Regions from separate parts of the Chryseobacterium sp. UNC8MFCol genome, predicted to be linked through region 2. Evidence: riboswitches for the same ligand, from Rfam matches in the RefSeq annotation. Region 2 holds a riboswitch; the other holds the start of a gene.
What was found. Region 2 has a riboswitch for thiamine pyrophosphate ahead of thiS (sulfur carrier protein ThiS). Riboswitches for the same ligand answer to the same signal wherever they lie in the genome.
Positions count from the first base shown of each region.

Region 1: it holds a riboswitch for thiamine pyrophosphate, as region 2 does, so the genes downstream of both, thiM (hydroxyethylthiazole kinase) here and thiS (sulfur carrier protein ThiS) in region 2, are expected to answer to the same signal.

Region 1 is NZ_AXUZ01000018.1:74,276-84,841, reverse strand. It holds gene M030_RS0112755 (TonB-dependent receptor plug domain-containing protein) at 1-1,409, shown strand, start outside; gene tenA (thiaminase II) at 1,618-2,268, opposite strand; gene thiD (bifunctional hydroxymethylpyrimidine kinase/phosphomethylpyrimidine kinase) at 2,255-3,088, opposite strand; gene thiE (thiamine phosphate synthase) at 3,085-3,714, opposite strand; gene thiM (hydroxyethylthiazole kinase) at 3,711-4,508, opposite strand; TPP riboswitch at 4,568-4,660, opposite strand; gene M030_RS0112730 (carbon starvation protein A) at 4,720-6,561, opposite strand; gene M030_RS0112725 (alpha/beta hydrolase) at 6,758-7,786, opposite strand; gene M030_RS0112720 (DUF3037 domain-containing protein) at 7,807-8,190, opposite strand; gene M030_RS0112715 (HipA family kinase) at 8,177-8,950, opposite strand; gene M030_RS0112710 (alpha/beta hydrolase family protein) at 9,022-9,864, shown strand; gene M030_RS24945 (hypothetical protein) at 9,933-10,445, shown strand; gene M030_RS0112700 (hypothetical protein) at 10,497-10,566, opposite strand, start outside.
Region 2 is NZ_AXUZ01000013.1:188,238-198,803, forward strand. It holds gene ccoN (cytochrome-c oxidase, cbb3-type subunit I) at 1-2,240, opposite strand, end outside; gene ccoS (cbb3-type cytochrome oxidase assembly protein CcoS) at 2,262-2,471, opposite strand; gene M030_RS0107940 (heavy metal translocating P-type ATPase) at 2,581-4,959, opposite strand; gene M030_RS0107945 (Crp/Fnr family transcriptional regulator) at 5,049-5,762, shown strand; gene panB (3-methyl-2-oxobutanoate hydroxymethyltransferase) at 6,080-6,895, shown strand; gene M030_RS0107955 (hypothetical protein) at 6,899-7,216, shown strand; gene M030_RS0107960 (RluA family pseudouridine synthase) at 7,222-7,902, shown strand; TPP riboswitch at 8,131-8,227, shown strand; gene thiS (sulfur carrier protein ThiS) at 8,284-8,490, shown strand; gene thiC (phosphomethylpyrimidine synthase ThiC) at 8,514-10,325, shown strand; gene M030_RS0107980 (thiamine phosphate synthase) at 10,322-10,566, shown strand, end outside.

The sequences.
Region 1 (10,566 bases), on a different contig from region 2:
CGTCGTTGCGGTTTGCTTCTCCCAAGGAGTTCAATGCCGGAGGTTTAAGATTTACCCAAAACACCATCAACCTTGATTTTTCTAAGAAATACGATGTCCTGGAAGGATTAAATGTGGCTTTTGGAGGTGAACACCGTTTTGAAAATTTTAAAATGACCGCAGGGAAAGAAGCTTCCTATGCTACCTATGATGTTTTCGGAAATGTCTGGAACGGAAATTCCCAAAGACCTACTGATTTCTTTGGAGCCTCACTTCCGGGTGGTTCACAGGTGTTCAGTGGATTCAGACCTGAAAATGCTGTCAATAAAAACAGACAGTCAGTAGCAGCGTACGCAGATCTTGAATTCAATTTTACAGACTGGCTTTTGGTAGATGCCGCAGCGAGATATGAAAATTATTCGGATTTCGGTTCTACTTTTAATTATAAACTGGCCTCAAGAATCAAAGTAGCCCCGAATTTTAATGTAAGGCTGGCGGGATCTACAGGATTCAGGGCGCCATCCATTCACCAGATCTACTATAATGTTACGTCTACCCTGTTCGTAACTTCACCTCAGCTGCCAAACGGACAGCTTCTGGAGGTTGGAACATTCAGTAACGATTCACAGGTGGCAGGATTACTAGGAATACCAAAACTGAAACAGGAAACATCCAAATCGGCCAGTGTAGGATTTACCTATAAAATCCCATCCGTGAATTTAACATTCACTGCTGACGGATATTTTACCAGGATTGATAACAGAATCCTCCTTACTGACCAGTTTTTAAAAGCCAGTGTGTCTGATGACGCCAAAAAAATCTATGAGCAGTTAGGGGTGAATGCAGCACAGTTCTTTACCAATGCCATTGATACGGAGACAAAAGGATTGGATGTGGTTATCTCTCACAATGCAAGATTTTCCGGGGTAAAATTAGATAATAATTTTGCCATAAACCTTAACCAGACAAAACAGGTGGGAGATATTCACTCTTCCGGGCTTCTGCGATCTCCGGAGCTTGAAAAAATCTATTTCTCTGAAAAATCAAGAGTCTACCTGGAAGAAGCAGTACCGAGAGTAAAAGCGAGTCTTTCTCATACCCTTACCTGGAAGAACGCCAGTTTCTATCTTAGGAATACCTATTTTGGTAAGGTGACCGGTGCAGATGTACTCGATGTCAATGGAGACGGTGTCATAGGATTCAACGAACATCAGAAAATAGGAGATAAGATTATTACCGATATTTCTGTGGCGTATCAGTTCACTAAAAATATCGGACTGACTTTAGGGGTCAATAACCTGTTTGATATTTATCCTACGAAAAATCTTCCCGCTTCGGCCAATAATGACCAGTTTGTCTATTCACGGTCTACTTCCCAGTTTGGACAAAACGGACGATATGTATTCAGCAGGCTTAACTTCAACTTTTAATCAAGACTGATATTTATAAAAAACGGAACTTAAAAATGAGTTCCGTTTTTTATTATATAGTGTTGGAGAAGCCATAATAGGTATATCCTGTGTTTCTTTTTGCCTTTAAAAATTTATGATTTAATAGGTAAATCTTGCATTGCTGTAAATCACAAATTGAAATTTTCAGTGATTAGGATAAAGCTTTAACTTCCTTCCTCCAGCGTCCTTACTTCCATTTCTTCAGTTCATAGGCTGCTTCCCAGAAGTGATATTCCATTCTGGATGCTGTGGCAAAGGCTTCATTCATTTTTTTTCTTGTTTCTTTGGTCGTGTTTTCAGCTAATCTGTCACAGATGGCGATAGCCTGATCTACAGCTGTTGAAAATTCTTCTCCCGCATACGTGGCAATCCATTTTTCATAAGGATTGTCAACTGTATTTTGAATCTCATAAATATAATTTCCAACCTCGCGATAAATCCAGAAGCAGGGTAGAACTGCTGCAACGGCAATTTCTACAGATTCCAGCGCTGCAGTACTTCTCAGAAAGTGAATATAATGATGACATGCAGGTTCTAAAACTCCCTTATCTGTTAATCCAAAATCTTTGAAGTAAGATTCATGAAGGGCATTTTCCACAACAATGGCATTTTCTGCAAAGCGCATAAAAGCCAATACATCATGAAGATCGGTAATTTTCGCGGCAATTAAAGAGAGAGTCCTTCCAAAATGCTCCAGGTATAAAGAATCCTGGGCCATATAAAAACGGAATTTATCTTTTGGTAAGCTGCCTTCCGATAATTCTTTGATAAAAGGCATATTAAGAATTGACTGATAGCATTCTTGTATTTCCTTCCAGGTTGATTCAGACCATTTCATTTTTGATAAGTTTTTGAGGATTAAAAAAATGGTTCAGCGGTCCGTTTCCGTGACCAGTTTGTACATCGGTTCCATTTTCTATGGCCTGATAAACATATTGCTGCCCAAGGGAAACCGCCTCAAATAAATTTTTTCCCTGAGCGATATATGCTGCAATGGCGGATGAAAGGGTACAGCCTGAACCGTGGGTATTGTTAGTATTGAATTTTGTTGTTTCAAAAGAGTGAAATTTTTCATCCTCATCATAAAACAAAGAAGTAATTGTTGAGGTTTCCTGATGACCGCCTTTGAGAAGAATCGTTTTACAGCCCAGCTTTTTGATTTTGGCTCCTGCAGTATATAAATCTTCCAGGGTTTCTACCTTTATATCGGCTAAAATCGCAGCCTCGTCCATATTGGGGGTGATGACATCTGCAATGGGAAACAACTTTTCAGTAAGTGCTGTGATTGTTTTTTCTTCAATCAGACGGTGTCCGCTGGTGGCAACCATTACCGGATCGAAGACCACAGGTATTTTGGGATATTCTGCCAAGGTGGAAACAATGGTTTCTACCAGTTGAGGAGTATGAACCATTCCGATTTTAATAGCATCAGGAACAATGTCGTCCAGAATTGCCTTTATTTGATCCGCCACTGCTTCTACAGGTACAGGATATATTTTTCGTACCCCCTGAGTATTCTGAACAGGCAAAGCCGTTAATACCGAAGTAGAATAGCAACCTAAAGCAGAAGTTGTTTTAATATCAGCCTGAATACCGGCACCACCGCTTCCGTCGAAACCTGCAATGGTCAATACGGATGGATATTTATATTTTTTCATTTTACAATTTCATTTTTTAATTCATAAGCTGCTTTCTGAGGATCTGCAGCGCTGCATATTGCAGAAACGACAGCAAGGCAATCTGCTCCGGCATGGATGACTGCCTTTGCATTTTCCACCTGAATATTGCCTATCGCTACCAAAGGTTTTTGGGTGAGTTGCCTGATTTGATTAATTCCTTCCAGTCCCCATTCTATGATAGTGTCTGTCTTGGTTTTTGTTTTAAAAACAGGACTTATTCCCAGATAATCAGCTACTGCAGTTTGTTCATTGTCAAGTTGTGTCAGATCCTCTATAGAATAACCGATTATTTTATCCTCAACAAGAGGTCTCAGTTCAGTAGGGGCCATATCATGGTTACCAACATGAATACCTGCTGAATTTGCTTTTTCCGCAACAGTGATATTATCGTTGATGATAAGCGGAATATTATATTTATTTGTCACTTCAATCAATTGCAACGCTTTTTGAAGAAATATTTCCGTATCGTCATTTTTTTCGCGGAGCTGTATAATATCTACGCCACCAAGTATGGCTTGTTCTGCAACTTCCAGAAAGTTTTTCCCCCTGCAATCTGCTTGAGAAATTACCAGGTATAACGAGTAAGGGAAAGTTTTCAGCCTCATGATTTTGTAAGTTTTAAATGGCCTGTAAATTCTTCTTCAGTCATATTGTATAATTTGTCAGTCAAATGAACCTGAAGACTGCCCGGACCATTGCTTTCACGAACAGCCAGTTCGCCCGCTATTCCTAATAATGCCATGGCAGCAGCAGTTCCGGATGCTTTATCTTCTGTAACCCCGATGAAAGCACCAATCAATGCCGTAGCAGAACATCCCAGTCCTGTTACCTTGGTCATAAGAGCATGCCCGTTTTTGATCTGTATAGATTGATTTTGGCTAAGAATGATATCCGTTTCTCCCGATATACAGACGATGGTGTTATATCGGTTAACCAGGATTTGTGCGGCTTCAACAGCGTCATAGCTTGCTGCTGTACTGTCGACTCCTTTAGTGACGGTTGTATGGGTTTTGGCCAGAGCAATAATCTCTGAAGCATTTCCCCGGATTACGGTAGGATGAAATTGTAATAGGTGCTGCAATGTCTGGTCCCGAAAAGAAGTAGCTCCCGCACCTACCGGATCCAATACCCATGGCTTATGGAGCATATGCGCGGTTTCAGCGGCTAAACGCATGGATTCTGCCCAGTATTCATCAAGGGTGCCGATATTAACAACCAGAGCATGAGCTATACTGACCATTTCTTTGATTTCAGAATGCGCATGCGCCATAATAGGAGAGGCTCCAGCAGCCAGAAGGGCATTGGCTGTATTGTTCATCACTACATAGTTGGTAATATTGTGAACCAGAGGAGACTTTTGTCGTACAAGCTGAACGTGTTGCCAGAGAATTTTTTCCATTGTTATTATTCAAAATAAAATAGCTTTAGGAAAAATCCGAAACAAAAAGACATAAGAAATCATGTCATTTTGCTTTTCCCTACGTCGGTGTAAGCCGTATCAGGTTCAAAGGGACTCTCTCAATTCTTTTCAGAATACCCCTAAAGCAAAACAAATGTATAAAAATTATCACAGGAAGCAAAGACCTTTAACAGATTTTGCTGAGCGTCTATCATCTCTCTACCAGCTCTTTCACCGGTTCTCCGTAGTAATCAATCTCTGTTGTTTTGATTTGAAGAAGCTGGTACCATTTTCTGAAAGCTCCTATGAAAACAATCAGCATCAGGACCATGGCCGTTACGGCTAAGGCAGCTAATAAATACTGTTCTTTCGGAATATAAATGCTGGTCACCTGAATATATCCGGCCCAGAAAGTAATGATTGCCATAAAAACACCGGGAATAGCCGAGCATAATGCATACTTTCCTCTGTTCATCCTGATCAGCATCGTAGTACAGACAATCAAACCACAGGCAGCCAGCAGCTGATTACTAATGCCAAATAATGGCCAGATGCTGCTTACATTTCCGGTGTATACCAGATAGCCCCAGGCGAAAGTAAATAGCAAACTGCTGATGATAATTCCGGGAACCCAGTTTTTATCATTGAATTTTGGAACAACAGAACCCAGCATTTCCTGTAGAAAGAAACGTCCCACTCTGGTTCCTGCATCAATAGCCGTAAGGATGAATACCGCTTCAAACATGATGGCAAAATTATACCAGTACGCTGTCAGTTGATCCATATAAGGGATTTTGTTGAAAATGTGAGCCATTCCCACAGCCAGCGAAACAGCACCACCGGTTCTTCCGTAAAGGTCAATACCAATTTTTTGAGAATAGTAATCAATATCAACTCCATGTAATGTAGGATGTGCAGCCAGAAATGAATCATAAGCGTCTTTCGGAGTATTGATGGCAAAATAATCACCGGGCATCAAGGTACATGCGGCGATCAGAGCCATAAGGGCTACAAAGCCTTCTACCAGCATAGCACCGTATCCTACGAAAAGAATTTCTTTTTCTTTATTGAGCATCTTGGGAGTGGTTCCCGTGGCGATTACCGCATGAAATCCGGAAATGGCTCCACAGGCAATTACAATAAAGATGAAGGGAAGTACCGGGCCGCCGATCACAGGACCGCCTCCATTTACAAATGCAGTAATAGCCGGCATCTGTACAGTAGGATGAATGACAATGACGCCAATGGCCAGCATAATGATTGTCCCGATCTTAAGGTAGGTAGAAAGGTAGTCCCTCGGAACTAAAAGCAACCAAACCGGTAATACGGATGCCAGAAAACCATAAAGGGGGATGGCTATAGAGATGGTTTTAATATCCCAGGAGAATAAATTATTCATCGTAGGGTTCTGCATAAGACCATGTCCGCCGATAATGCCGGCAATTAACAGGATTCCTCCCAGAATACTGGCAAAGAGAACGCTGTTTTTTTTGTAACGCATGATCAATCCCATGATGATAGCGATGGGCATTGTGATGACTACTGTAAAGAGTGACCATGAGGCTTCATGCATCGCATTGATACAGGCAAGGGATAACCCCGCAAGTGTAAGAATTAATATAAACAGGATCGCAAAGCCGGCTACGGTTCCCGTAGTTTTACCGATTTCTTTTGAAGCAATAGTGGCGAGACTTTGCCCTTTATGCCGTACAGAAGCAAACAATACAACCATATCGTGCACCCCGCCACCCAGCACGCAGCCTATCAGGATCCACAATGCACCGGGAAGATATCCGAATTGGGCGGCGAGAACAGGTCCTACCAAGGGCCCGGCAGCAGCAATGGCTGCAAAGTGATGCCCGAAAAGTACGTTTTTATTTGTTGCTACATAATCTTTACCGTCGGCAAATTCCACGGCAGGGGTCGTATGTTGATCATTAAGCCGCAAGACTTTGTTTGCAATAAAAATACCGTAAAAACGGTAGGCAATAGCAAAAATAAGTACAGATACGAATATAAGGGTTAGAGCATTGATATTGTCCAAGAAATCCATATTCTTCAGGTTTTAAAGTAAATAATTTAAAGTATTGTCTTTTTTGTTGAGAATAAATTAAATATTAGCCAAGGTAATTATTTTTTAAATAAAAACTAACGATATGTATATCAATCTAGCAAATTTTTTGCTCCGTTTTTATCTGTACTTTTATTTATGGATGTTTAAACAATTTTAACAGATCTAAAGTATAGTTTTATTTTTTCTGCGAAACAATAAAATCTACTGTCTGATCTGTCATTTTATCAAGAGCGGTTTTATCTGTTGTGGAAAAACTGTGCACTCCGTTGTCAATAATAATTAAGGAAGTTTCTACTTTGGCTCTTTTAAGTCTTCTGTACAATTTCTTAGACTGGCTTAAAGGAACGATCTTATCTTTGTTTCCCTGGACAATTAAGGTCGGAACTCCTGTTTCAGTATATGTTGAAGGAGATATTGTTTTGAGATAATCGATGGCTCTGTCCTGATCTTTTTGCAGATCGTATCCTGAGATTCCTTTTACCAGACCTTGCTGTAAGCTTACAATCTTTTTTGAAATCATTCCTACCATAGCTACCGGAATAGTCCCCAGTCTGGTATGGAAAAGCTTGTTCAGATCTACCGGTCCGTAATGATCGACAACATAATTCACTTTTGCAGAATATGGTGAAAGGTCAGGGCTTCCTTTAAATGTATCATCGGGAGTGTAGGCTGCTACGAGAGACAGATGCGCACCGGCTGATGCCCCGAAAAGGCCAATATTGTTGGTGTCGAAATTATATTTTTCAGCATTTTTCCTTACCCATCGCACCGCGTCCTTGGTGTCTTGCAATGGGAGAGGGAAGTGGGTGCTGTCATTGAGAAGGGTGTAGTTGATACTGATAACGGCATATTGTTTTGCCATCAGTTTGGCGATCGTGTTTTCCAGGTAATTATCTGCATATACGGCTTTGCTGCCTTCTATCCATCCGCCGCCGTGAACATAAATCAATACCGGAAGTTTGCCTGAGATATTTTTCGGAGTGTAAAGATCCAGAGCCAGGGAATCTCCTTTTTTACCGGTTTTATAACCAATATTTTCAGAAATTGTAGCTATTTCAGGGAGGAGTGTACTTTTTGCCCTTTTCACTTTTTCAGGTGACTGAGAAAATGATTGAGCAAAAGTAAGGGAAGACGAATTTAAAAATAAAATAAAAAACAGGCTTGCAAGAAACCTGTTAATCGATATGTAGTTAAATAATTTCATACTGTTTTTTTGAGAGAATCTTATTTTACTAACTCCTCAAAAAGTTTACCAAAAGTGGCTTCAAGGTCCATAGATTTTCCGGGATGAGGTCTTGAAGTTTGAACGACCGCACTTCGCACGGCAGTTAACCAGCGGAAACGCTCCGGAATATCAAGCTGGGCAATCGGCCCTCCTTCTTTATCGCCATTGGCAATTTTCTGAAAACTTGTCAGATTCTGAATAATATCATCATAATCCAGCTTGCTGTGCATCAGTTTAAATTTATCCGGACACAAATAGAATTCTACTTTGATGAATTTTTCTTTTTTTGAAAACATCACTAATCCGATATTGAAAAATTCTTCTCTTTCAACTTTGGGTACCAGGCGTATTACCGCATATTCATATATTTTATCCTCTTGCATTTTTAGCTTCGTTTACAAAGATTTGAGAATTTTCTAATCTGGTTTTCATAAACTGAAAATAAATCTCGCGAATTTCATCGGGAGTTTCATCAGCATCATTCCAGTGCAGCCAGTCTTCAGGAATAGAATTGACAATATCTCTGAAAAGATCGTCATTCAGTACTTCATGAGCAAATCTGTCTGCTTCATCAAGCATTTTAGCTTTAGGCAGCAGTACGTGGTCTTTCACATATTTGAAAGGTGTTTTTGCCGCAGCATCAAAATTCTGCCATGAATGATGAAAGTAGAACGAAGCACCATTATCAATAATCCAAAGTTCTTTATGCCACATCAGCATATTGGTATTTCTAAAAGTACGGTCGATATTGGTAATAAATGCATCCAGCCACACTATTTTTGATGCCAACAGCGGATCGACACTCACACCCGGATCATAGGTAATGGAGCCGGAAAGATAATGTAGTCCAAGGTTCAGACCTTCTGAAAATTTCAACAGATCCTGTATTTCTTCGTCTGCCTCGGTTCTGCCAAAATCAGCATCAAGATGGATAAAAACAAGCTCAGGAATCTTTAATCCCAATGCTTCCGTAATCTTTCCTCCTAAAAGTTCAGAGATCAGCATCTTCACCCCATGGCCGGCACCACGGAATTTTAACACATATTTGAAATCATCATCAGCCTCTGCCAGAGCCGGAAGTGAACCTCCTTCTCTCAGTGGCAGAATGTAACGCTTCACGGTTACAGTTCTTAAATTCTGCATGACACAAAAATAAGCTTATTTTTTTATAGTTTTTTTCATAAATTTCGATTAAAATTAATTGTATTTGTCGTATGAATCTGACTATTAAGAAAAATATAAGGCTGGAAAATCCGGAAACAAGAAGCTTTCTTGCGGATAGCTTCTATACTGAAGGACGTGAAAAACAACCTTTGATCATCTTTGTTCATGGCTATAAAGGCTATAAAGACTGGGGTGCCTGGGATCTGATGGCAAAAAAGTTTGCGGAAGCAGGTTTTTTCTTTGTAAAGTTCAATTTTTCACATAACGGAACAACGGTAGAGGATCCTCTTAATTTTGCAGATCTTGAAGCATTTGGAAATAATAATTACTCAAAGGAATTATCTGATCTTGGTTTAGTGATTGACCATTTTATTGCAAATCCCCAAGTGGATGAGGAAAAAGTCATTCTGATCGGTCATAGCAGGGGTGGCGGCATTTCTATCATTAAGACCTTTGAAGATGAAAGAATCAACGGATTGATTACGTTGGCAAGCGTTGATACGCTGGAGCGGTTTCCGACAGGAGAACTTCTTGAGAACTGGAGAAACAAAGGGGTGTATTTTGCTTTTAATGGCAGAACCAAGCAGGAGATGCCCCATTATTACCAGTTTTATGAAAATTATAAACAAAACGAGCATCGTTTTGATGTAGAACGCGCTGCTGAAATGGCTAAAGCCCATATGCTGATTGTTCATGGAACGGATGATGAAGCGGTAGAGGTGAAGCAGGCAGAGCATCTCCATATTCTTCATCCCAATTCGGAATTATTCCTTATTGAAAATGCCAATCATACGTTTGGAGCTAAAGAACCCTGGACAGAAGACGAACTCCCTAAAGACCTGAATACTTTGACAGAAAAATGTATTGATTTTATCAACAAGAAGATGTTTTGAAAAAAAGGTTTTTAAAATAAAGTAATTTGAAATACGTTATACTATTAAATCACCATATTAAATTAATTATGAAAAAGGTTATTGCAGGCGCATTGGCGCTATCATTATGTACAGCTGTAGTTTCTTGTAAGAAAGAAACGCAAACTCAATCTTCTGTAAGCACAGATACACTGGCTACCGTACTTCCAAAGGATTCCGGAGCTGCGCCAAAGACTGATTCGGTATCGTCAGCACCTTCAGCATCCGCCGGCATAGAGTCTATTACTAAGAATGACGGAAAGTATCCGCATGAAGTGAAGCTGTTTGAAGATAAAGCTTTTACAGACAGGCTGAAAAAAATCTTAGGAAAAGAATATGACGGAATGGTAACAGCGTTCAGCGTAGAAAGCCCTATAGTATCTGAAAACGGGATTTATAAACTGCACGGATGCAAGCAGCATGACTGTCCGGGGTATGCCACATCTATCTATTATGATTCTAAAAATGACAACCTGAATGTCTCTATTGATAAAAACGGAAAGATTTCAGATTTTACAGAAAACGGAAAGATTTCGGTTTCAGAATCTTTGAAATCTAAATAGAATAAAATATTACAATGTAACGAAAAAAGGAGTGAAACTGTCACTCCTTTTCTATTGAATATCGTCTGTTTTTACGGCGTTCTTTTTTAGCGATTTTAACAGAGCCCTGAAGTTTTTCATG
Region 2 (10,566 bases):
ATTTCAGTTGTCTTGATATCTGTTCCTAATCTTTGAAGGTAAGAAATAAGAGCAATAATTTCTTTTTTCTCTAATTCTCCCTGAGGTCTCTTAGCATAAGCCTCTTTCAGGTCATTAGCTTCGGAGAAGATATCTTTAACAATTTTTGCCGATTGGTTGTTTGCCCATTTGTCTGCAGAATCGATTTCAGCTTTTGTGTAAGGTACATCAAATGTATTCTTCATTAGCTTCATCTTGTCTACCATTTTAGATCTGTCTAAGTTGGTAGCAATTAACCAAGGATAACGAGGCATAATTGAACCTGCAGAAGTAGATCTCGGGTTGTACATGTGCTTGTAGTGCCAAGAACTTGGGTTTTTACCTCCTTCTCTGTGCAAATCCGGACCTGTTCTCTTAGATCCCCATAAGAATGGTCTGTCGTAAACAAATTCTCCGGCTTTAGAGTATTGTCCGTTTTTACCGTTAAATCTCGTAATCTCATCTCTGAATGGTCTGATCATCTGAGAGTGACAAGCATTACATCCTTCACGGATATAAATATCTCTACCTTCAAGCTCAAGCGGTGAATAAGGTTTTACCGCAGAAATAGTAGGTACGCTTTTCTTAAGAGTAAGGGTAGGAATAATCTCTACCATACTTCCTATTGAAATAGTAAATAATGATAATACGGTTAAAAGTAAAGGCATTCTTTCCAACCAAAGGTGGAATCCTTCTCCTTCTTTACGTTTGTTACCGATATTTGCCAATGCTGGTGCTTCAGCAGGAACTTCTTTCTGGAATGATCCTTTTCTTACCGTTGCAATAACATTTACAATCATTAGGATCGCTCCCGAAATGTAGAATAAACCTCCTACAAATCTCATTTTAAAGTAAGGAATAATAGCCGTTACAGTATCCAACCAGTTTTTCCATAATAATGTTCCGTCCGGGTTGAATTGCTTCCACATTAATCCTTGTGTGAATCCTGAAATATACATTGGTACTGCATAGAAAATGATTCCTAATGTTCCTAACCAGAAATGCCAGTTAGCTAATTTTACAGACCAAAGTTTTGTTCTCCACATAATTGGTACCAGATAATAGATAACCCCGAATGCCATGAAACCATTCCATCCAAGAGCTCCCAAGTGTACGTGACCGATAACCCAGTCTGTAAAGTGACCAATTTTGTTGATGTTTTTAGTTGCCAATAGAGGTCCTTCAAACGTTGCCATACCATAACAAGTAACAGCTACTACAAAGAACTTAAGGATAGGGTTTTCTCTTACTTTATCCCAAGCTCCTCTTAACGTAAGAAGACCATTTAACATACCTCCCCAAGATGGTGCAATAAGCATAATAGAGAAACCTGTTCCTACTGCCTGAGCCCATGCCGGAAGTGCTGTATACTGAAGGTGGTGAGGACCAGCCCAGATATATACGAAGATCAGTGACCAAAAGTGAATAATAGACAGTTTATAGGAAAATACCGGTCTGTCTGCAGCTTTTGGTAAGAAATAATACATTAAACCCAGAACCGGAGTTGTCAAAACGAATGCTACTGCATTATGACCATACCACCATTGTACAATAGCGTCTTTAGCTCCTGCGTATGCAGAATAAGATTTCCAGCCTGAGAATGATAATGGAACCTCAAGGTTGTTGAAGATGTGAAGCATTGCTACTGCAACCCAAGTACCTAAATAGAACCAGATGGCTACATAAAGGTGTCTTACTCTTCTCTTCGAAATAGTCAGAATCATATTGGCACCGAAGATGATCCAAGAGAATGCAATCAGGATATCAATTGGCCATTCGTGCTCAGCATATTCTTTTGAAGTATTAATCCCCATAAAGAATGTAATGAACGTCGCAACGATCATAAACTGCCAAGTCCAGAAATGAATCCAGGATAATGTATCACTGTACATTCTTGTCTTTAATAATCTCTGCGTAGAGTAATATACCCCAACGTAAACAATGTTACATACGAACGCGAAAATTACGGTATTGGTGTGCAACATTCTGATTCTACCAAAACCAAATGCACCATGAGTGTTTATTAAACCTTGAATATTACCGGATGATAAACTTCTGATGGTTGTATCATCTGTCCCGAAAAAGAACTCAGGTAATTCAGGGTAGAAAAGCATTAATGCCGCCGTAAGCCCAAACGTAAATCCTATGAAACCAAAGATAATGGTTGCATAGAGGAACGCACGGACAATACTGTTGTCATAACTAAACTTTTGTGTTTCCATATCAACTATTCACTATTTTTCTCAATTTTTATTATTTTCTCCTATTTCTTTCTCGTCTTTATCCTTGTCGCCAGTTTCATCTTTTTCTTTGACTTCATCATCGAAAAGAATCCTGACAGCCGGAGATTCATCATCTTCAAACTGCCCTTTCTTGGCATACACTATAAATACGACCAGGAAGATCGCAGCTAAAGAAACACTGCAGACGATCATTAAATATAGAATATCCATCAGACAACAAAATTAACCTATTTTCGGGGTTCAAATTTAGTGAAAAATAATGACATTCATCACGAAATGCCGATTTCAGCTAATTTAAAATCAGTCTAAATAACAGCGTTTACGCCTGGTTTTTGAAGTATTTCCGACCTAATATCCACGTCGAAATTGTGGTAAATGTCACCACCGTGATGGAACTGATTGGCATGATGATTGCCGCAAAAAGCGGATGCATATGGCCTGTAACTGCGTAACTTAAACCAACAATATTGTAAAGGAAACTGATTATAAATGTCATTTTCACAATTGTTATTGAACCCTTACAAACATTCAGGTAATTGTCCAGAGTCACTACCTTTTCTCCGTTCATAATCACATCCGAAGAGGGCGTAAAACTATTGGTGTCATCAGCAATGGCTATCCCGACATTACTTTGTTTTAGTGCCCCTGCATCATTTAGTCCGTCACCGAGCATCGCTACTTTCATGTGCTGATCCTGAAGTCCTTTGATGTAGTTCAGTTTGTCTTCCGGACTTTGATTGAAGGCCATTCCTTTGTAATTCGGAATAAGTTCTTTCAATTGGTTTTCTTCCGATGAATTATCACCACTCAGAATGAATATTTTGTAGTGGGTAAGTTTATTGAACAGATCTTTTAGTTTCGGACGGTATTCATTTTTGAAGATGAATTTACCTAAAAACTGATCATTTTTGCTGATGTATACTGCCGTTTCCAGATTTTTGGGTTCCTGATTGTTGTATCGGGCCGATCCTATTTTGTAAAGATTTCCTCTTACATTAGCTTCATACCCTTTTCCTGAAATTTCCACAAAGTTTTCAACCGGGAAATAGTCGTCTTTCACCTCAATAAATTCATATAAAGATTTTGACAGAGGGTGGTTAGAGTTCTTTAATAATGTTTTGATGTTCAGTGCATCGAACTCACTGATTTCAGTACCTTCATATTTGATATTCGACTTCTTTCTGTGAGTAATTGTTCCTGTTTTATCAAAAACAATGGTGTCTAGTTTTGCGATTTTCTCAATAGTTAACGTATCTTTAACGTAGAATTTGTTTCTACCCAGGATTCTCATAATGTGTCCAAAAGTGAATGGAGCAGAAAGCGCAAGTGCGCAAGGGCAGGCAATGATCAAAATAGCTGAAATGACCTGAAACATTTTCTCAAGATCGATAAATGCCCAGTAGATTCCCGAAATTAACGCAATCCCTAAAATAATGAATGTGAAATATTTGCTGACATTATTCGTAAGCGTATCAAGACCGGTTTCATGTTTCTTAAAGGCTTCTTTATTCCAGAGCTGGGTAAGGTAGCTCTGGTCGACATTTTTTATAACTTCCAGTTCAAGAGATGACCCGATCTGTTTCCCTCCGGCAAAAATTTTATCTCCGGGTTGTTTGCTGATGCTTTCACTTTCTCCGGTAATGAAGCTGTTGTCTATATTTCCTTCTCCGTTGATCAGAATGGCGTCTACAGGGATGATTTCCTGGTTTCTAACTAAAATCCGGTCACCCACTTTTACTTCAGAAAGAAGGATGTTTTCCTGGTGTCCCTCAAAGTCTACTTTAGTTACGGCAATAGGGTAAAAGGATTTATAATCCCTGTCATACGAAAGGGCACTGTAGGTTCTTTTCTGGAAAAGTTTTCCCATCAGCATAAAGAACAACAGACCACAAAGTGTATCAAAATATCCGGGGCCATAACCTGTTGCCACTTCATAGATACTTCTTCCGAAAAGAACAAATATTCCCAGTACGATAGGAACATCAATATTGACGATTTTATTTTTCAGACCATACCATGCGGATTTGTAATAATCTGACGCGGAATAAAAGACAACCGGGCATGCAAGTAAAAACATCAGCACTCTGAAAAGCCCTTTGTAATGTTCCATCCAGTAGTCTTCACCTCCTACGTATTCCGGAAAAGCCAGGAACATTCCGTTTCCGAATGCAAAACCGGCAATGGCAAACTTAACAAGAAGTGATTTGTCGAGATGATCAACATTCTTTTCAGCGGTCTCAAGACTGATCACAGGCTTGTATCCTAAATTGGTCAGAAAATTAGCGAGTTCGCTTAATTTCAGGTCGTTATGGTTGAATGAGATCTGCAGGGTCTTCCTTGTGAAGTTGACCTGCGAGTATTTAATATGCTTGTTTAATGTGTGAAGGCTTTCCAGCAGCCATATACAGGAAGAACAGTGAATTACGGGAATTTTGAAGGTAACCAGACTGGTTTTCCCTTCAGAGAAATCAGTAACCTTTTCGAAGATTTCGGGGGTGTCCAGGTAATCAAATTGGGTAGAATTTTCATCATTCGGACGAATTCCTGCCCCTTTATTAAGTTCGTAGAAATTACTTAAATTATTCGTATTCAGAATTTCATAGACAGACTTACATCCGTTACAACAGAAAGTCTTTTCATCAAACAAAATTCTCTCTTTTTCTATACCTTGACCACAATGAAAACAGTTCTCGCTCACCACCCTAATATATTGAACTACAAAATTATAACAATTTTTTTTGTTTATCGATTTAAAAAGTTCTATTTTTGTGATAAATATCATATAAAATGCCGCAGGAACAACAGATAGCAATTGAAGAGAGGTTCGCCAAAGTTTTTAATGATAAATCATTTAAGGAAAGACTTTCTAGCGCAGATTTTGAAAAATATATTAACGGTAAAAAAAGATTGAGTTTTCAGAAACACGATACTATTTTTGAGGATGGAGAAACTCCCAAAGGAGTCTATGTTCTTGAAAAAGGAGCCGCTAAATTATCCAAGTCGGGAGCATTCGGGAAAGATCAGATTTTAAGATTTATCAAAGAAGGGGACATTATCGGCTATCGTTCTTTGCTTTGCGGGGAAAATTTCCAGGCCAAAGCAGAAGCAATGACAGATATCGAATGTGTCTTTTTACCAGCAGATATTTTCATGTATCTTTTGGAGGTAGACCCACAGTTGTCTTTCGTAATGCTTCAGAAAATTTCTTACGAATTAGGAGAATCTTCCAATACCATTACCTTCCTTGCCCAAAAGACGGTGAGGGAAAGGCTTGCCGAGATCTTACTGCTGTTGGAGCAGAAACTTGGCGTAGATCCTGAAGGATTTATCAAAATCTCATTGACAAGAGAAGAAATTGCCAATATCATTGGTACGGCCACAGAAAGCGCCATCCGTCTGATATCCGAATTCAAACAGGACAGTCTGATTGAAGTGGATGGACGAAATATTAAAATTCTCAACCACGATAAGCTTATGAAACTCGGTCATGTAGTTCTATAAGTTTAAAATACAAATTCTATGGAAGTTGGAGTAAACTTTGAAAAATATCAAAAGATAGAAAGAAAAGGTACTCCAACTTCTGTATTTTTTGACTGTACCAAAGTCACAAATCCAATATAGGCACTCACGAAACCCGTGAAGTAAGAGTATAATTATAATGAAAATAGTTTCTATATATCATGCTTACTGTTTTATTGTTCGTATCTTGCACACCACAAATTCTGATTTTTTAAGTTTATAATTATAAAAAATATTCTTCAAGGGAATACTATAATATAGATTTCTAACATAGTAAATAAAACGTAAAAAGATAAATTATGTCTGTTCACTCTGAAATTAAAAAAGTTACGACTGAAACCTTGCGTAAAATGAAATTCGACAAGGAAAAGATAACAATGCTTACGGCCTATGACTTTACCACTGCAAAGATGGTAGACGCAGGCGGAGTAGATGCTATTTTGATTGGAGACTCTGCAGCGAATGTAATGGCTGGTTTTGAAACTACATTGCCTATTACGCTGGATCAAATGATCTATCACGCTCAAAGTGTGGTAAGAGGAACCGACAGGGCTCTGGTGATTGCAGATTTACCTTTCGGAACGTATCAGAGTAATCCTGAAAAAGCACTGGAATCTGCAGTAAGAATGATGAAAGAAGGAGGAGCTCATGCAGTAAAAATTGAAGGGGGAAAAGAAATTTCAAAATCAATAAAAAAAATCATCAATGCCGGAATTCCGGTAATGGGACATTTGGGACTAACTCCACAATCTATCTATAAATTCGGAACTTATAAAGTAAGAGCAAAAGAAGAAGCTGAAGCTGAAAAACTGATTGCCGATGCACAGCTTTTAGAAGAATTAGGATGTTTTTCAGTTGTATTGGAAAAAATTCCTGCTGATTTAGCTAAAAAAGTTACAGAAAGTATTTCCATTCCAACCATTGGAATCGGGGCCGGAGCAGATTGTGACGGGCAGGTTTTGGTATATCATGACATGGTAGGAATGAACAAAGGCTTTAGTCCGAAATTTTTAAGAAGATACCTTGATCTTTACACAGAAATCACCGGAGCTGTAGCTCAATACGTAAAAGACGTGAAAAGTGTAGAGTTTCCAAACGAAAACGAAAGTTATTAATTAATGCAAAATCAACAACAATCTATCCAGGGAATTTTATCCATTGCAGCATTGATTTGTCTTGCTGTGGGATGGTTCAATTTATTTTCCCCTGAAATCAATCACTTACTTTCCAGAAAAGTTTTTTATGTGCTGATCGGAGCAAGTTTCTTTATTCAGGCTCCATTACTTACCAATAAGAACTTTGTGTATGCCATGTATGCCGCCGCTGCAGTATGCGTGGTGGGAGCATTTATCCCTGAAACGTCAAGCCTTTCAGCTATTAAAACCATTGGTCTTCTGGGAGGTATTATCCTTTCATTATCAAACAGAAGAAGATAGAATCTATCATGAAGGAGCAGATTGTATATGAAGACAACCATCTTCTGGTGGTGAACAAAAAAGTCGGACAGCTTGTACAAGGCGATAAAACCGGCGATGAGTCACTATTGGAATCTATCAAGAATTTTATCAAAATAAGAGATGCTAAGCCGGGAAATGTTTTTCTCGGCTTGGTTCATCGGATAGACCGTCCCACATCGGGGTTAGTGATCTATGCAAAAACTTCCAAGGCACTTTCACGACTTACTCAGATGGTAAAAAATCGTGAGGTCAAAAAAACATATTGGGCCGTAGTGGGGAAAGAAATGATTCCCCAAAGTCAAAGGCTCGTACATTATCTGAAGAAAAATGAAAAGAATAATAAAGCTATCGTTTTTCCGAAAGCTACTGAAGGAGCCAAAGAAGCCATTTTAACGTATCATGTCATCAAAACATTAGACAATTACCTGCTTCTGGAAATTGATCTTGAAACAGGAAGACATCATCAGATCAGAGCTCAGTTATCTAAATCAGGAGTTCCGATTAAAGGGGATTTGAAATACGGATCTCCACGTTCCAATCCGGATGGAGGAATTAACCTGCATGCCAGAAAACTGGAGTTCATTCATCCTGTTACCAAAGAAAAAATTGAGATTATTGCTCCGGTTCCACAGAATGATGCGGTCTGGAGAGCTTGTGAAGAATAATTTAAATAAGATCTGTTTCGTATACATATTGGACTTAATCATTGCCTGAAGCTGGAAGTAATAAAGGAACAGAAGGATTCTTCAACTTCTTCCTTTCGGCCTTTATACTAATTTTCCTGATCCGAAGCCATCGGGAATCTATAAAAATGTTTCACCGTTTTAAAATTCCTGCTTCCGTCATCCCGCTTACAAAAATTTTGCCCATTCTGAAAAAATAACTAACTTCGTCCCATACTTTAGGGGTGTCTGTTATCAACAGACTGAGACTTTACCCTTTGAACCTGATCTGGATCATACCAGCGTAGGGAAAAGTAGGTGACTTTTGCTGTACATTCTATTGTACAATGATAGCCATTCCTAAAGTGTATTAAATAATTAGGAATGGAACTTATAATCAACCACACCCGAAAAACATTTGATGTACTTCCTGAGAACCTGGAAGCACTTCTGGCTATGGAACTACCCGGAAAGAAAAAGGGTATTGCCGTAGCGGTAAACAATCGAATTATCCCGCTGTCCGCCTGGGCAGAAACATTTCTCAAAGATCAGGATTCAGTTTTAATCATTACTGCCACTCAGGGCGGTTAATTTCATATTAATACCAAAAAATTATGGCTCACTCCATTACATGTTCGCCATTTCCGAACTCAAAAAAGATCTATGTTGAAGGAAAAATACATCCTATCAATGTCGCAATGCGGGAAATACAGCTTAGCCCTACCAAACTTACCAATGGAGGCTTTGAAGAAAATGCTCCCATCACCATTTATGATACTTCAGGTCCCTATACTGATGAAAATGCAACCATTGATATTCAGAAAGGACTTCCAAGAATCAGGGAACAATGGATCCTCGACAGGGAAGATGTGACGGTTCTTGAAGGAATTACTTCAGAATACGGGAAAGCCCGTCTGGCGGATCCCCGTCTTGATGAATTACGTTTTGCCTATGATCATCAGCCGAAAGTGGCACAAGAAGGAAAAGAATTGACCCAACTTTACTATGCAAAACAGGGAATTATCACTCCTGAAATGGAATATGTCGCGATCAGGGAAAATCAAAGGATAGAACAGCTTGATTCCGTCTCTAAAGAAATGGCCTTTCAACATGCCGGACATAGTTTTGGAGCCAATACTCCTAAAAGTAAGATCACTCCGGAATTTGTAAGAGATGAAATTGCTGCCGGTAGAGCTATTATTCCAAACAATATCAACCACCCGGAAAGTGAGCCGATGATCATCGGAAGAAACTTTTTAGTGAAAATCAATGCAAACATCGGAAACAGTGCGGTATCATCGGGTATTGAAGAAGAAGTAGAAAAGGCAGTATGGGCATGCAGATGGGGAGCAGATACCATTATGGATCTTTCTACGGGAAAAAATATTCATGAAACGAGAGAATGGATCATCAGAAACAGTCCGGTTCCTATTGGGACAGTTCCTATTTATCAGGCATTGGAAAAAGTAAAAGGAGTGCCGGAAGACCTTACATGGGAGATTTTCAGGGATACTTTGATTGAACAGGCTGAACAGGGAGTTTCTTATTTTACGATTCATGCCGGAGTTTTATTAAGATACATTCATCTGACAGCCAACAGGGTAACCGGAATCGTATCAAGAGGAGGGTCCATCATGGCAAAATGGTGCCTGTTTCATCATAAAGAAAGCTTTCTATATACACATTTCAAAGAGATTTGTGAGATTATGAAAAAGTATGACGTTGCTTTTTCGTTGGGAGACGGTCTTCGTCCGGGTTCTATTGCAGATGCCAATGATGCTGCACAGTTTGCCGAACTGGAAACTTTAGGTGAACTGACAAAAATTGCCTGGAAACATAATGTACAGGTGATGATTGAAGGACCTGGTCACGTTCCGATGCACATGATCAAAGAAAATATGGACAAGCAGCTCAAAGAATGCCACGAGGCACCTTTTTATACGCTTGGACCTTTAACTACAGATATTGCGCCGGGATATGATCATATTACTTCAGGGATCGGTGCTGCCATGATCGGGTGGTTTGGGTGTGCCATGCTTTGCTACGTAACTCCAAAAGAACATTTGGGTCTTCCGAATAAGGATGATGTAAAAGTAGGTGTAATTACCTATAAGTTAGCAGCACATGCTGCCGATTTGGCTAAAGGACATCCCGGAGCTCAATACAGGGATAATGCCCTAAGTAAAGCAAGATTTGAATTCAGATGGGAAGATCAGTTCAATCTTTCCCTCGATCCTGAAACCGCAAGAGCTTATCATGATGAAACACTTCCGGCAGAAGGAGCTAAAATTGCCCATTTCTGCTCTATGTGCGGACCCAAATTCTGTTCCATGAAAATTACTCAGGAAATCCGTGAATCTGCAGAAAAAGGAATGCTGGATAAATCTCAGGAATTTATAGAAAAAGGAAAAGAAATCTATATATGATCCTTGTTATCACTTCTGAATTATCTTTCGTAAACGAAACCGGAATTATTAACGAATTGTTTCGAAAAGGTCTTGATCTCCTGCATATCCGGAAACCGGGAATCAGCAGAGAGAAAATGATCGATTTTATTGAAAAGATAGATCAATCTTTTTATCCTCAATTGGTTCTGCATCAACATTATGAAGTGGGAGAAAATTTCAGGATTTCGAGATTCCATTTCAGGGAAGCAGACCGAAAGGA